DNA from 3 places in the Diaphorobacter limosus genome. Region 2 is predicted to be linked to each of the others. Evidence: riboswitches for the same ligand, from Rfam matches in the RefSeq annotation. Region 2 holds a riboswitch; each other region holds the start of a gene.
What was found. A riboswitch is a leader RNA that binds a small molecule or an ion and turns the genes downstream of it on or off. The one in region 2 is predicted to bind glycine.
Positions count from the first base shown of each region.

Region 1: linked by a shared signal. The riboswitch ahead of P4826_RS00845 (D-amino acid dehydrogenase) and the one ahead of gcvT (glycine cleavage system aminomethyltransferase GcvT) in region 2 are both predicted to bind glycine.
Region 3: linked by a shared signal. The riboswitch ahead of P4826_RS03850 (D-amino acid dehydrogenase) and the one ahead of gcvT (glycine cleavage system aminomethyltransferase GcvT) in region 2 are both predicted to bind glycine.

Region 1 covers NZ_CP136921.1:160,649-165,724, forward strand. Annotated here, with positions in the region: gene P4826_RS00830 (spherulation-specific family 4 protein) at 1-593, opposite strand, end outside; gene P4826_RS00835 (hypothetical protein) at 755-1,483, shown strand; gene P4826_RS00840 (FlgO family outer membrane protein) at 1,480-2,022, shown strand; glycine riboswitch at 2,091-2,188, shown strand; gene P4826_RS00845 (D-amino acid dehydrogenase) at 2,344-3,618, shown strand; gene flhC (flagellar transcriptional regulator FlhC) at 3,626-4,165, opposite strand; gene flhD (flagellar transcriptional regulator FlhD) at 4,209-4,538, opposite strand; gene bfr (bacterioferritin) at 4,765-5,076, opposite strand, start outside.
Region 2 covers NZ_CP136921.1:1,177,778-1,182,853, forward strand. Annotated here, with positions in the region: gene P4826_RS05725 (TRAP transporter large permease) at 1-1,204, shown strand, start outside; gene P4826_RS05730 (MBL fold metallo-hydrolase) at 1,227-2,279, opposite strand; glycine riboswitch at 2,373-2,461, shown strand; glycine riboswitch at 2,477-2,585, shown strand; gene gcvT (glycine cleavage system aminomethyltransferase GcvT) at 2,696-3,760, shown strand; gene gcvH (glycine cleavage system protein GcvH) at 3,842-4,216, shown strand; gene gcvP (aminomethyl-transferring glycine dehydrogenase) at 4,336-5,076, shown strand, end outside.
Region 3 covers NZ_CP136921.1:778,420-783,495, forward strand. Annotated here, with positions in the region: gene P4826_RS03840 (AraC family transcriptional regulator) at 1-779, shown strand, start outside; partial or broken gene P4826_RS03845 (amidohydrolase) at 782-1,695, shown strand; glycine riboswitch at 1,706-1,795, shown strand; glycine riboswitch at 1,796-1,908, shown strand; partial or broken gene P4826_RS03850 (D-amino acid dehydrogenase) at 1,970-3,139, shown strand; gene P4826_RS03855 (IS5 family transposase) at 3,298-4,269, opposite strand; gene P4826_RS03860 (trimeric intracellular cation channel family protein) at 4,561-5,076, opposite strand, start outside.

The DNA.
Region 1 (5,076 bases), 1.0 Mb from region 2:
TCGGCCTTGGTGATGGCGGCGGTCATGGTGCCGTTGCTGGCGTTGTCCGGCTTCACGATGACATTCATCGCCACATCGGGGTAGCTGGTGGCGCCGTCGGTGAGTGCCGTCCAGGCTGCCGCATTGGAGCCGGCGCTGAAGTAGGCGGGCACCAGCAGTTCCAGCCTGTTGGGCACGGCGCGCACATAGCCGGCAAAGGTGGCGGCGGCGGTGTTGTTGGCCGCGGCCGTGGCCGTGATGCGCACGGCGCCTGTGGGCGTCGCGGTGGGGATGCTGAGCGACGTGGCTGCCAGCCCGCTGCTGTTCGTGGCGACCTGCACCGGGCTGACGCTGCCGGCGGTGGTCGTGAACGTAACCGTGAGGTTGTTGGCGTTGCTGCCATCGAGGCCTGCCTGGACGTTCAGTGCGCTGCTCAATGTGCCCCTGTCGAAAACGTTCGCTTGGGCGTTGGTGATGAAGCTCAAGCTGACGATGCCCGACGGCGGTGGGGGTGCTGGCGTGGTTGGGGCGGTGGATTTCTCCGTCCCGCCGCCGCAGCCCGCCAAGGCGGCAGTCAAGGCCAGCAGAGACGCGATGTGCGATGTGGTGTGCATGGTGGTCATGAGGAGGAAGGTGGATTCCCGCGGTGTTGCATTCATGTTGCTGTTGTGACCGCATGCTAATAGTGCTTGAGGCATCGAAACCGCCGCTTTGAACGGGAAACCCGGCGTTGTTGTGTCGATTGCCCCGGGACTCCATCCCTATCATCGGGATCATGTTTTCATCCATCCACCGCGCCTCGGTTCATGCGGCTGTGCTGGCGGCGACTCTGCTGGCCGGTTGCAGCAACCTGGACGTCCCGCGCGCCGACAACTACCCGGCCACCGGGCAGAAGAAAGCGCGTGCCGTGCATCATTGGGATGTGCTGGCCGACGACGTGGCCGCACGCGTGGCAGAGAAGACGGCCGCCTGGCCCGAGGGTGGACAGCCCATCCATGTCACGGTAGCCGACAACTCCAGTTTCAACCAGGGCTTTCTTAAGCTTCTGCGGGTGCGCCTGCTCAATAAGGGGGTGGCACTGTCCACCGGGCCGTCGGCGCTGGAGCTGGAGGTTCAGACGCAATTGGTGCAGCACCAGGCAGGGGTTCCAAGCAACCTGCCTATTCCAACGCCCTGGACTCTGCTGGGCAGCGGCGTAGGTGTGTGGCGTGATTGGGAAACGCATTACTCCGATCGTGTCTTGCTGCCAGGCGTGGCCACCGCCATCGGCCTGGGGGCGGGTCTGGCCATGGATCTGGCCCAGCGCCACACCCAGGGCGCCGCGGCGGGCGGCCCCACGCGCACCGAGGTGCTCATCACCACCACCCTCAAGACCCAGGATCGCTATCTGGCGGGGTCGGCAGACATGTACTACATCGAACGTGCGGATGCGGCGCTCTACCAGCCCGAGCTGCCGCCGCCGGCGCCTGCGCCGCTGCGCACCTGGAAGGTGGTGGCGCCATGAAACGCCGTGCGGCCCTGGCTGCCGCTGTGCTGGCATGCGCCTGCGCGTTGCAGGGTTGCGCGCAGTATTACTACGGCGACCGGTCCGCAGTGGCGCCGGTTGACCTGGTGGCCAGCAATCATGGGGCTGCCGATGCCTTGCTGGAGCAGGTGGCGCTGAATGCCGAGCAGCCCGTGCTCGTGTCCACCGTGGTGCAACTCGATCGGCTGGGCGAATCCTCGCGCCTGGGGCGTTTGATCTCCGAGCAGCTGGCCGGCCGCCTGGCCCGGCGCGGCCTGCGCGTGACCGAGCTGCGCCTGCGCGAGACGCTGGCCCTGCGGCCACGCCAGGGTGAGTTGCTGCTCTCGCGCGAGGTGGGCGAGGTCAGCCAGGCGCAGGCCGCCCAGGCCGTGCTGGTGGGAACCTATGCGGCCGCCTCTCAGGCGGTATACGTGAGCCTCAAGCTCGTGAGCCCGCATGGCAATGCCGTGCTGGCGGCGCATGACTATGCGCTGCCCATGGATGGGAATGTGCGCGGTCTGCTGGTCGGGGAATATTGAAGCGATCGTCGGCAGGCCTTGGATGCATGGGGCAAGGCCGCCACGGCTGCAAACGGCGCTATGATCGCGCGCATTGGTCGGGAGAGACCGCTGGGCATCCCAACCCAGTGGCGCCGAAGGAGCAACCGCCCCGGAAACTCTCAGGCAAAAGGACCGGCCAGTTCATGACACTCTGAAGAGCGGGCGGATTCGTCATCCTCCCCACCGCAGGAGCAAGCACCCCGCAGCGGCGCGGGTGCGAATCTCTCAGGTTCCAAACAGAGGGGGCGTGCGGCATGCATGTTGCCGTCGCACTCCACCCTTCCGACGTTTGGAGCTTTCATGAAATCAATCGCTGTCATCGGCGGTGGCATCACCGGCGTTACCTCGGCCTACGCGCTTGCCAGGCGCGGCTTTTCCGTCACCCTGTTCGAGCAGCATCGCTATGCGGCGATGGACACCTCGTTTGCCAATGGCGGCCAGCTGTCTGCCTCGAATGCCGAGGTCTGGACGCACGGCTCGACCATCCTCAAGGGCCTGAAGTGGATGTTGCGCGGCGATGCGCCGCTGCTGGTCAACCCGCGCCCGACCTGGCACAAGCTGTCGTGGTTTGCCGAGTTCATTGCCCACATACCGAAATATCGAGAGAACACCATTGCCACGGCACGCATGGCGATTGCCGCGCGCCAGCACCTGTTTGCCTGGGCCGAGGCCGAGGGCGTGGAGTTCGATCTGAAAAAGCAGGGCATCCTGCACATCTACCGTGATCGCAAAGGCTTTGATCATGCGGGCCAGGTCTCCAGGCTGCTGGCCGCCGGTGGACTGGAGCGGCGTGCCGTGACGCCCGAGGAAATGCGGCAGATCGAACCCACGCTGGCGGGCGATTTCTTTGGTGGCTACTTCACCGAGAGCGACTCCACCGGCGACATCCACAAGTTCACCACCGGCCTGGCTGCGGCGTTTGAACGCCATGGTGGGCGCTGCCTGTTTGGCGCGCTGGTCAAGGGCGTGGCCAGCAATAGCGGGGGCGCAACCGTTGACTTCGAGTGCGACGGCGTCACGGAGCGCCGGCATTTCGACGCCATGGTCGTCTGTGCAGGCATTGGCAGCCGTGCGCTGGCCACGCAGCTGGGTGACCGCATCAACATCTACCCGGTCAAGGGCTATTCCATCACCGTCAATCTTCTGGATCAACCGAGCCAGCAGGCCGCGCCCACCGTGAGCCTGCTCGATGATGAGACCAAGCTGGTCACCAGCCGCCTGGGACAGGATCGGTTCCGGGTGGCTGGCACCGCGGAGTTCAATGGCGCCAATCGCGATATTCGCGCCGACCGCATCCAGCCGCTGATCAACTGGGTGAACCAGTGCTTTCCGGATGTCAGCACGCGCCAGGTCGTACCCTGGGCCGGCTTGCGTCCCATGACGCCGAGCATGCTGCCGCGCGTGGGCCCGGGCGCCCGGCCGAACGTGTTCTACAACACCGGCCATGGCCACCTGGGCTGGACGCTGTCGGCCGCGACGGCGGACATGCTGGCCGACATGGTGTGCGCCGCAAGCCGTGCGCGCAGCGCCAGCGTGGTGGCCGTGGGCCAGGCGCCGCTGGCGCAGGAGGGCTAGTCTTTTATCAGTGCAGGGTCAATGCACCTGCGCTCTTGCTCTTGCCGGCGCGTGCCGGCGGGTTGCACAGGCCGCAGGTGTAGTGGCGGTTCTCGTACAGCTCGGTGACGAACTGGCCGCTGCACTGCGAGCATTTGGTGCGCGTGAGCATGCCGGCATCGACGAACTTGATCAGGCGCCAGGCGCGCGTGAAGGACAGCAGGGGCTCGATCTCGGCGGCCGCCACCTGCTCGTTGTACAGGCGGTAGGCCTTGGTCAGCAGCTCCACGCTGTCCAGGCTCACGCCCTTGGACAGGTACTCGTAGATGTTCAGGAACAGCGAGCTGTGGATGTTCTCCTGCCAGGTCAGGAACCAGTCGGTGGAAAACGGCAGCTGGCCCTTGGAGGGCGACTTGCCCGCGATCTCCTTGTACAGGCGGATCAGGCGCTCGTACGACAGCGTGGTCTCGGACTCCAGCACCTGCATGCGGGCGCCCATCTCGATCAACATGGCGGCGCGTTCGATTTGCTTGGACTCGTTGAGGACGCTCTTGACGGGTGCGGACATGGCGGGCTTTCGTTGGCTTGGGGGCGGTGCAGGGGGGCTTGGCTCAGAGCACTTCGGAGACACGGCTGGCCATCAGGATGTTGGCGTGCAGCGTGTTCGTGGCCTCGTTGATCGACTTGCGCGGCGTGTTGTGGTTGGTCAGCAAGCTCCACACCAGGTCGTCGTCCACGCGGAAGCCGCACAGCAGCGTGTTGCGCGAGGCCAGCTTGAGCACCTGGGCCGCGGACAGCGATGCCAGAATGTCGGCCGCATCTTCGTTGATGCCCAGACGGAACACGGCTTCGGCCTTGTCCTGGCGGATCAGGGTCTGGGCCAGCATCAGGTAAGTGAGGTTGGCTTCGCGGATTTCGGCGAGAAGTTGTTCGGAGGTCATGGGTCAATCCTTTCCAGTGGTGGATCGCTTGCAACTGGTTGCATGTGTTGCGTGATCCGTTGAAATGGATTGTGAAACCCGGCCAAAAGAAAATGAAGTCGGGGTTCGGCGCTGCGTGCCGTCCGCTTGTCTGACGCCCTTTGTAGGAGTTTGCCTTACATCGCTGTCGGCATGCGGGCGTAAAAAAACGGGCCGCAGCCCGTTGTGTAGTGAGGCAGGTTCGGTGTCAGTCGGCATCGCCCATTTGCGACTGCAGGTAGTTGTGCAGGCCCACCTTGTCCACGAGCTCGATCTGCGTTTCCAGAAAATCGATGTGCTCCTCGGTGTCCTCCAGAATGTCCTGCAGCAGGTCGCGCGAGACATAGTCGCGCACCGACTCGCAGTAGGCGATGCCCTCCTTGATGGTGGTCTGTGCGCCGCGCTCCGCGCGCAGGTCACATTCCAGGATCTCGGGCACATCCTCTCCGATCTGCAATTTCGCCAGGTCTTGTAGATTGGGCAGACCGTCGAGCATGAAGATGCGCTCCATCAGCTTGTC
Region 2 (5,076 bases):
GACCGGCCAGCATGCCGTGGTGCGACTGCTGGACGCGCTCAAGGGCCGGCGCAACGCCCAGGTGCCACTGGCCCATGTGCTGCGCCAGCTGGCCCTGGTGGTCTTGCCCGGGCTGCTGTTTCTGGTGCTGGTGGTGAGCAGCTGGAACGCCGTCACCACGGTCAAGGTGGAGGAGACGTTCGACATCCAGCCCATAGGCCTGGGCGAAAGCGGCTCCTCTGCCTCCGGCCTGCAAGAGCCGCCCGGCGACGGAGGTTTGCAAGAGCTCCCGGCAGAGGGCAGCCTCCAGGAGCCCCCCGCAGAGCAAGCCGAAGAGAACCAGCCGGATACCGCGCTGGCCGAGCCCCCGGGCGCCGAGCCCGAAGTTCAGGCACAGGGCCAGGATGGCGCGGCCGTGGCCGAACCGCCGGCCGCTGCAGCGGCCGAGGCCCCAGCCCAGGCCGAGACGCAGCCGGCCCCCACCTGGTGGTGGGTGTTGTTCTCGCTGCTGGGGGCGGTCACGACCCTGTTCTACCTGTTCCTGAGCTTTGCCCGGCTTGAAATCTTCAAGATGCTGCTGAGCTCCTTCTTCCCGCTGATGATGCTCATCCTGGCGGTGCTGGGCTCCATCGTCTCCGGCCTGGCCACGCCCACCGAGGCGGCGGCCATGGGGGCGCTCGGCGGCTTTCTGCTGGCGGCGGCCTACCGGCAGCTGACCATGGACGTGCTGCGCGAGTCGGTCTACCTGACGGCCAAGACCTCGGCCATGGTGTGCTGGCTGTTCGTGGGCTCGGCCATCTTTTCAGCCGCCTTTGCGCTGCTGGGCGGACAGGAAGTGATCGAGAAATGGGTGCTGTCCATGAACCTCACCAAGGTCGAGTTCATGGTGCTGTCCCAGATCGTCATCTTCCTGCTCGGCTGGCCGCTGGAGTGGACGGAGATCATCGTGATCTTCATGCCCATCTTCATTCCACTGCTGAGCCACTTCGGGGTCGATCCGCTGTTCTTCGGCCTGCTGGTGGCGCTGAACCTGCAGACCGCCTTCCTGTCACCACCCGTGGCCATGTCGGCGTTCTATCTGAAGGGCGTGGCGCCGCCGTATGTGACGCTGAACCAGATCTTCCTGGGCATGCTGCCCTTCATGGGCATACAGATCCTGGCCATCGTGCTGCTGTATGCCTGGCCGTCCATAGGCCTGTGGCTGCCGCAGCTGCTCTACAAGTAAGGCCAGGGGCCGTCGCCTGTGATCAGACCATCTGATACCAGGCGCAGCCCTCCTGCCCGATGCTCACCCTGGCCTCGCCACGCGCCACCAGGTAGTTGAGATGGGCCACGCTCTCGCCCGTGGCCAGGCTCATCTGCATGTTGTCCGCGGTGACCGGGCGGGAAAACAGCGCGCCATAGACATCGACCACGCGCTGCGGTTGCCGCAAGGCCTCTCGCAGCCTGTCGAGCGCCCGATGCTGGCTGTCGCGCAGCGCGGCAATGCGCCGATGCAGGCCCCGGAAGGGCTGGTTGTGCGATGGCAGCACCAACACATCGTCGGCCACGCTGCGCTCGAGCTTTTCCAGCGACTCCAGCCAGTCGGCCAACGGGTTGGCATCGGGCTCGGCCGGAAACACCGAGACGTTGGACGAAATGCCGGGCAGCACCTGGTCGCCCGAGATCAACAGCTTCAGCTCGGGGCAGTACAGGCAGGCATGCTCGGGCGAATGGCCCGTGCCCACCACCACGCGCCAGCGCTGCTCGCCTATACAGATCTCCTCGCCATCGCGCAGGCGCCGGTAGCTGTCGGGCAGCGCATAGATCAGCTTGCCAAAGCCGCCAAAGCGGGTGCGGTAGGTTTCGATCGCCTCCTCGCCCCAGCCGGCACGCTGGTAGAACTGGATGGCATCATCCGGCGCCTCGCGCCCGGTATCGACACTCAATGCGCGGCAGCTCAGGTACTCCAGGCGGCTGATCCACAGACGGCAGCCGAACTTGCGCGTCAGCCAGCCGGCCATGCCGATATGGTCGGGGTGCATGTGGGTGACGAAAACACGCGTCACCGGCCCATCGAGCACCCCCGCAAACAGCTGGCGCCAGGCACCCGCCGTGTCGGTGGACCAGATGCCGGTATCGACCAGCGCCCAGCCATCGCCATCACGCAAAGCCCACAGGTTGATGTGGTCCAGCGCAAACGGCATGGGCATGCGCAGCCACCATACGCCCGGGGCCAGTTCTTTGGCGTCGCCTACCACGGGCGCAACGCCGCATGGGTAGACCAGGCCGTTCTTGTCCGTCACCACTTCTTCAGCCATTGATGCCACTACCGACCTTCATTTTTGTTACCAACTGGCAGCTTATCGGAAAACACCAGGACGCATTGCCCAGCCTGTCGCGCAAGGTAGAATTGCCGGCTGTCAGGAGAGAGCCCCCTGTGGGGCCGCCGAAGGCGCAGGCAACAGCCAAAACGCTCAGGCAAAAGGACTGACGACACGCCCGCGATTGCTGCGGGCGTTTCCTTGCTGGAGAGAGGCGCCCCAACCGGTTTCGGGCGTCCACCGAAGGAGCAAACCCTGCCATCCGGGGTGAATCTCTCAGGTAAAGAGGACAGCAGGGCAAACACCATGGTGCGTTGCGCCATGGCCCGCATTTGCCCTGGAGACATGCCTTGTCCGACACCGAACTGCTGACCACCCCCCTGAACGCCCTGCACATCGAGCTGGGCGCCCGCATGGTGCCCTTTGCCGGCTACTCCATGCCCGTGCAGTACAAGAGCGGGCTGATGGCCGAACACCAGCACACGCGCCAGGCCGCCGGCCTGTTCGACGTCTCGCACATGGGCCAGCTCAAGCTTATCGGAGCCGACGCGGCGGCGGCGCTGGAGTCTCTGATGCCGGTGGACGTGCAGGGCCTGGCCGAAGGCAAGCAGCGCTACGGCCTGCTGCTCAACGACGAGGGCGGCGTGATCGACGACCTGATGTTCTTCAACCAGGGAAACGACACCTGGTTCCTGATCGTCAACGGTGCCTGCAAGCTCACCGACATCGCGCATATCGAGACGCATATCGGCAACCGCTGCCAGATCGTCACCCTGCCCACCCAGGGCCTGCTGGCGCTGCAGGGGCCGCAGGCGGTCACGGCCCTCTCGCGCCTGGTGCCGGGCGTGGAAAAGCTGGTCTTCATGAGCGGCGCCAGCTTCGCCTGGAATGGCGCCGAGCTGTTCATCACGCGCAGCGGCTACACCGGCGAGGACGGCTTTGAAATCTCCGTGCCCGGCGACCACACCGAGGCCCTGGCACGCGCCCTGCTGGCCCAGCCCGAGGTGAAGCCGATTGGCCTGGGCGCGCGCAATTCGCTGCGCCTGGAGGCCGGCCTGTGCCTGTACGGCAACGACATCGACAGCACCACCACTCCGCCCGAGGCGGCGCTGAACTGGGCCATCCAGAAGGTGCGCCGCACCGGCGGCGAGCGCGCTGGCGGCTTTCCGGGCGCGGCCAAGGTGCTGGCGCAGATCGACAACCCGGCCAGCCTGACGAAGAAGCGCGTCGGCCTGATCGCCAAAGAGCGCGTGCCGGTGCGCGAGCCGGCGGTGCTGGAGAACCTGGACGGCCAGCATGTCGGCCATGTCACCAGCGGCCTGCTCTCGCCCACGCTGAACCAGCCCATCGCCCTGGCCTACGTGCAGCCCGAGTACGCCCAGCCCGGCACCGAGGTGTTTGCCATGGTGCGCGGCAAGCCCGTGGCCATGGTGGTCTCGCCCACGCCCTTCCTGCCCCCGCGCTACCACCGCGGCTGATTTTTTCGGTTTCGCTACACCGGCAGCGCGGCTACAGTGCGCGCTGCCCCTTCTCACAACTTTTTTTATCGGAGCATCGCCATGAGCATCCAGTTTTCCAAAGACCACGAGTGGGTCAACAGCGCCGACGCCAACGCCGCCGTGGTCGGCATCACCGTACATGCGCAGGACGCGCTGGGCGACGTGGTCTTCGTCGACCTGCCCGCCGTGGGCGCCACCTTTGCCCAGGGCGACGTGGCCGGCGTGGTCGAGTCGGTGAAGGCCGCGGCCGACGTCTACATGCCGGTGAGCGGCGAGGTCGTCGAGGTGAACGAGGCCCTGCGTGACGATCCTTCGCTGGCCAACTCCGACCCCATGAACGCCGGCTGGTTCTTCAAGGTCAAGCTCTCTGCCCCCGCCGAGCTGGACGCGCTGATGGACGAAGCGGCCTACAACGCCTTTGCCGCCAGCGCGTGATGAGCGTTGAGCGTTGAGCGTCCCCTCAGACGCTCAACGCCAAATGCATCACCCAAAAATATGAGCTGCCCGCGCTGATCCAGCAAGGGCTACCAGCCAATCTGACCTGAACCCACCCCATGCCTGCCCTGCCCCTCTCCGCGCTGGAAAACCACGCCGAATTCCTGCCTCGTCATATCGGTATCGATAGCGCTGACGAGGCGCTGATGCTGTCCGTGATTGGCGAGGCCTCGCGCCAGTCGCTGGTGGCCTCCATCGTGCCGCGCTCCATCGCGCGCGCCAGCAGCATGGACTTGCCCGCGCCCTGCACCGAGGCCGAGGCGCTGGCCGAGTTGAAAACAATAGCCGGCAAGAACCGGGTGCTGAAAAGCTTCATCGGCCAGGGCTACTACGGCACGCACACGCCGGGCGTGATCCTGCGCAACATCCTGGAAAACCCCGCCTGGTACACCGCCTACACGCCCTACCAGGCCGAGATCTCGCAGGGCCGCATGGAGGCCCTGGTCAACTTCCAGACCATGGTCACCGACCTCACGGGCATGGACATCGCCAACGCGTCGATGCTGGACGAAGCCACGGCCGCCGCCGAGGCCATGACGCTGGCCAAGCGTTCCGTCAAGGCCCGGGGCAACAGCATCATCGTGAGCGGCGACTGCCACCCGCAGACCATCGAAGTCATTCAAACCCGCGCCGCGCCGCTGGGTTTCACCGTCAAACTCGTGCAGTCCGAGGCCGAGTGGAACGCCGCCATCGCCAGCGACGACTACTTTGCCGCCCTGCAGCAATACCCCAGCTCCAGCGGCTGGCTGGCCGACTGGCAGGCATCCAGCGACGCCATCCACGCCAAGGGCGCGGCCTTC
Region 3 (5,076 bases), 400 kb from region 2:
TCTATTCGGGCAACCTGTGCCAGATCTCCGCCTTTGAGGCCGAAGCTCATGTGGGCCATGTGCATTTGATGCGCAGGGGCACCATGAGCGTGATCGACCGGCATGGGCGCGCCAGCAGGGTTGAAGAGCCCAGTTTGTTGTTTTTCCCGCAGAGTTCTGCCCACCGGCTGGTGCCCGATAGCGCCGACGGTGTTGACCTGGTGTGTGCGTCTGTCGATCTGGGCGACGAGGCCCGAGGCGCGCTGATCTCTGCCATGCCCGAGGTGCTGGTGATTCCGCTGAACCAGTCGTCCAGTCTTTCACCCGCGTTGGACCTGTTGTTCCAGGAAGCCTTTGACGAAAAGTGTGGTCGGCAAGCTGCGCTGGACCTGTTGATGGAATACCTGCTCATCTTGTTGCTGCGCCACCTGCTTGACATTTCATCGGTCACCACCGGCATCCTGGCGGCGCTGGGCGACCCACGTTTGTCCAAAGCGGTCACGTCCATGCACGACCGGCCCGGCCATGCATGGACGCTGGAATCGTTGGCCGAAACCGCAGGCATGTCGCGCGCACGCTTTGCCAATCACTTTCGAGAGGTGTCGGGCCTGACCGCGCTCGACTACCTCACGGCCTGGCGCATCACAGTAGTCAAGGGTTTGCTCAAACGAGGCAAGCCGCTCAAGTCCATTGCGCCCATGGTGGGTTACGCCAGCGCTGTAGCGCTTACCCGCGCTTTCACCCACCGCGTCGGCATGCCGCCACTTGCCTGGCTGCAAACGCACACCGATCAGGACTGAGGCTGCCCCATGCCAGTTGCCATGCGGGTTTGATGCATGCCTGCGGCCACGACGGACACACCGCAATGCTGCTGGCTGCGGCCGAACATATTGCAAAGTCCACCACGTTTGATGGCACGCTGAATTTGATCTTTCAGCCCGCTGAAGAAAGCTTGGGGGGGCGCGCAAGATGATTGAAGACGGCCTGTTTGACCGCTTCCCCTGCGACGCAATCTTTGCCATGCACAACCTGCCGGGCTTTCGGCCAGGTCAGTTGTTATTGCGCGAAGGCGCAACCATGGCGTCCAGCGAAAACATTCTGGTGCACATTGAAGGTAAAGGCGGCCATGGTGCCATGCCGCACCAGAGTGCTGACCCGGTCGTTGCGGGTTCGGCAATTGTCATGGCGCTACAAACCATCGTTTCACGCAACGTACCCCCACTGCACATGGCCGTGATCACGGTCGGCTCTTTTCAGTCGGGTGTGGTCAACAACGTCATCCCCCAAAACGCCACGTTAAAGCTTAGCGTACGGGCGCTGGATCGGGATGTGCGAGAGTTGTTGCGCAATCGCATTGTGGAGCTCGTTGAGTTACAGGCGAAAAGTTTTGGCGTGACCGCAAAAGTCGAGTTTTTGCCCGGTTACCCGGTGCTGGTCAATACCCCTATTGAGACGGGAATAGCCCGCGAAGTGGCGGTGGCGTTGGTAGGCGCAGATAACGTGGTGCTCCAAACTGAACCGCTCACCGCCAGTGAAGACTTCGCCTACATGCTCGACAAAGTGCCAGGCAGCTATCTATTCATCGGGAATGGCGATGCAACTAACGGAGGTCACGGGGCCTGCATGGTGCACAACCCCAATTACGATTTTGAAGACCGCAACATACCTGTGGGTGCTGCGTTCTGGGTCGCGTTGACTGAGCGCTTTCTGGCGTAGTTTTTTTATGAAATTCAGATCGGGAGAGATCGCGTTAAATCGCGACGCCGAAGGAGCAACCACCCCGGAAACTCTCAGGCAAAAGGACCGGTTTGAATCGTTGATATCTCTGAAGAGTTGCTGGTCTTAGTCACCCGGCACACCGCAGGAGCAAGTGGTTGCATTGAACACGATGGACCACGAATCTCTCAGGTTCTAAACAGAGGGGGTGCACCAGCCATGCACAGGGCTTGTTGGTGCTCAACACTTTGACGTTTTTGAAAGCTCATTCACTATGAAAACAATCGCAGTTATTGGCGGCGGCATCACGGGCGTCACAACAGCTTATGCCTTGGCAAAACGCGGCTTTTCCGTTACCTTGTTTGAACGCCATCGCTATGCTGCGATGGAAACATCATTCGCAAACGGAGGGCAACTCTCTGCATCTAATGCAGAAGTTTGGACGCATTGGTCCACCATCCTCAAAGGGCTAAAGTGGATGCTCAAAAGTGATGCGCCGCTGCTGGTCAACCCAGCACCTACGTGGCACAAACTCTCCTGGTTTGCAGAGTTCATTGCTGCGATGCCCCATTACGAGCGCAACACGGTTGAGACAGCTCGCTTAGCAGTCGCAGCCCGCAAACACTTGTTTACTTGGGCGCAGGAAGAAGGCATTGATTTCGACCTGAAGAAGGAAGGCATCCTGCACATTTACCGTGACAAAAAAGGGTTCGACCATGCAGGCAAAGTGTCAGTCATGCTGGCCAAGGGGGGCCTACCTCGCTATGCCGTGACCCCAGCTGAAATGAAAGCCATCGAGCCGACATTGGCAGGCACCTACTACGGTGGCTACTTCACTGAGAGCGATTCCACGGGAGACATTCACAAATTCACCAATGGACTAGCAAATGCGGCATCACGACTCGGCGTGCACACGCTGTATGGTCAAGATGTGACGTCGATTCAAAGCGATGGCCAACAAGCTGTCATCACCGTGACACAACAAGACGCCACCCCAAGCCTGCATACCTTTGATAGCGTGGTGGTGTGTGCAGGAGTGGGCAGCCGTGACTTTGCAGCTCAGCTAGGCGATCGCGTGAACATCTACCCCGTCAAAGGCTACTCCATCACCGTCAACTTGAACGATGAAGAAAGTCAATTGGGTGCCCCCACCGTGAGCTTACTGGATGACGAAACCAAGTTGGTCACCAGCCGCTTAGGCCTCAACCGTTTCCGCGTTGCAGGCACTGCCGAATTCAATGGCGTGAACCGTGACATTCGCGCAGACCGCATCCGCCCATTGATTGAATGGGTGGAACAATGTTTTCCCCGCGTTAACACACGCTCTGTAGTGCCTTGGGCAGGCTTGCGCCCTATGATGCCCAACATGATGCCTCGGGTGGGTCAAGGTAGAACTCCCAATGTTTTTTACAACACCGGGCATGGGCACTTGGGTTGGACGTTATGGATGCCCTGAACAACCCATCCCCAGGCGTGCTACGCCTGGGCTATTTTTCAGATGGTGCAAACTTGAGTTGATTTCGGCAGTTTCCCCTGCCTTTTTGCCCTTGAAACAGGGCTTTTTGCCGCTTTTGGCGGCCCGCGCCCTGTTTTCGGGCGCACTCATCCCCGTGCTCCTTGCTGCTGCATCAACTGATGGCGCGCCATCCACAGGTTCGAGAGCGCAAACAACGTCACGATCTGCAGGGTGTTTTTCTTCAGACCTCGGTAGCGCACCTTGGTGTAGCCAAACTGGCGCTTGATGACGCGAAACGGGTGCTCCACCTTGGCGCGGATTTGCGCCTTCACGCGCTCGAGCTGATCGACCAGGGCATCTACGGCACTGCGTTCTTTGTCCAATGCCTTGCGTTTGGCCGGCCCCATGGCAACGTGCCACGGCACGTCTTTGGGCGCATCGGCGCGTTTGTCCGCTCCCTGGTAGCCAGCGTCACCAAAGACCTGCACCTCCTGTCCGTGCAGCAGGCTGTTGCCTTCGACCACGTCGCCGACGTTGCCCGAGGTGCAGCGCACGGTATGCACCAGGCCGCTGTCGGCGTCCACGCCGATATGGGCCTTCATGCCGAAGTACCACTGGTTGCCCTTCTTGCTCGAATGCATCTCGGGGTCTCGCGCCTTGTCTTTGTTCTTGGTTGAGCTCGGCGCGGCAATCAAGGTGGCGTCCACGATGGTGCCTTCCTTGAGCTGCAGGCCTTTGGCGCACAGCAGGTCGTTGACGGTGGCCAGCATCTGCTCGGCCAGCTTGTGGCGCTCCAGGCGGTGGCGAAAGCGCAAGATGGTGCTCTCGTCAGGCAGCCGCCCGTGGGCATCGAGCTGGGCAAAGTCTCGGTACAGGGGCGTGTCAAACAAGGCTTCCTCCATCCCCAGGTCCGACAGCTTGAACCACTGCTGCAAGAAGTGCAGGCGCAGCATGGTCTGCAGCTCAAAGGGCGGGCGCCCGTTCCTGCCCTGGGGGTAGTACGGGGCGATCAGCTGCACCAAGTCTTGCCAGGGCACGACTTGCTCCATCTGTTCGAGAAAGACTTGCTTGCGGGTCTGGCGCGTGCTCAGGTTCAGGGCGAGGCCAATTTGCTTCATAGATGCTGAGGATGCCAGCGGTGGCTGACAGCTACCAGACAAATGGGGAGGTTTTGCAGGATTTCCTTATCAGCCGTGACAGCTGAGCTGGTGTCAGACACCATCGTCAAAGCTGCAGCAAAGAAATCAGGATATTCAATGAACTTGCATGCAGTTGCTGCTGGCAACATTTAGAGTTCAAAATAATAAGCAGTAGGGGTCTTGCGGCTCTCTACTGCTTTTTTTCTTAACTTAGTTGGTGATTTTCTAAAAAATTAAACAACCTCATCATTGGTTATAGTTTTTTAACATTCAAGCCCGCCAAGCCGGCAGTTGCCAGTTGCGCCACAGTGCCAGTGCGCGAAGGCACACAGTAACAAATAAGCACCCCAGTAAGGCCATCCAGTCTGGAGCATCTAATGTCCAAAGGACCACGTAAGTCCAGCCACCAGCAAAAGAACACACCGCGTAGGGGCGGTGGTCTTTGAAAGCCGTGGGAATTTCATTGCAAACCATGTCACGCAGCACACCACCAAAAACACCCGTGATCAGGCCCATTAAGACGGCGACTACTGGCGGCATGAGTGACTGCAAGGCGAGGTGAACTCCCGTCGCAGTAAATAGTCCCAAGCCCAGCGCGTCGGGCCAGAGTATTGTTCTTTCAGTTACTTCAAAATGCCGCTGTCGCATGAAGACCATAGCAAATACGCACAAGGCCAATACGCCCCAAAGCATTTCGGTATGTTGCACCCAAAAAAACGGGCGTTGATCAAGCAGCAAGTCGCGCAAGGTGCCACCTCCAAAAGCTGCCAGAAAAGCCACAACACA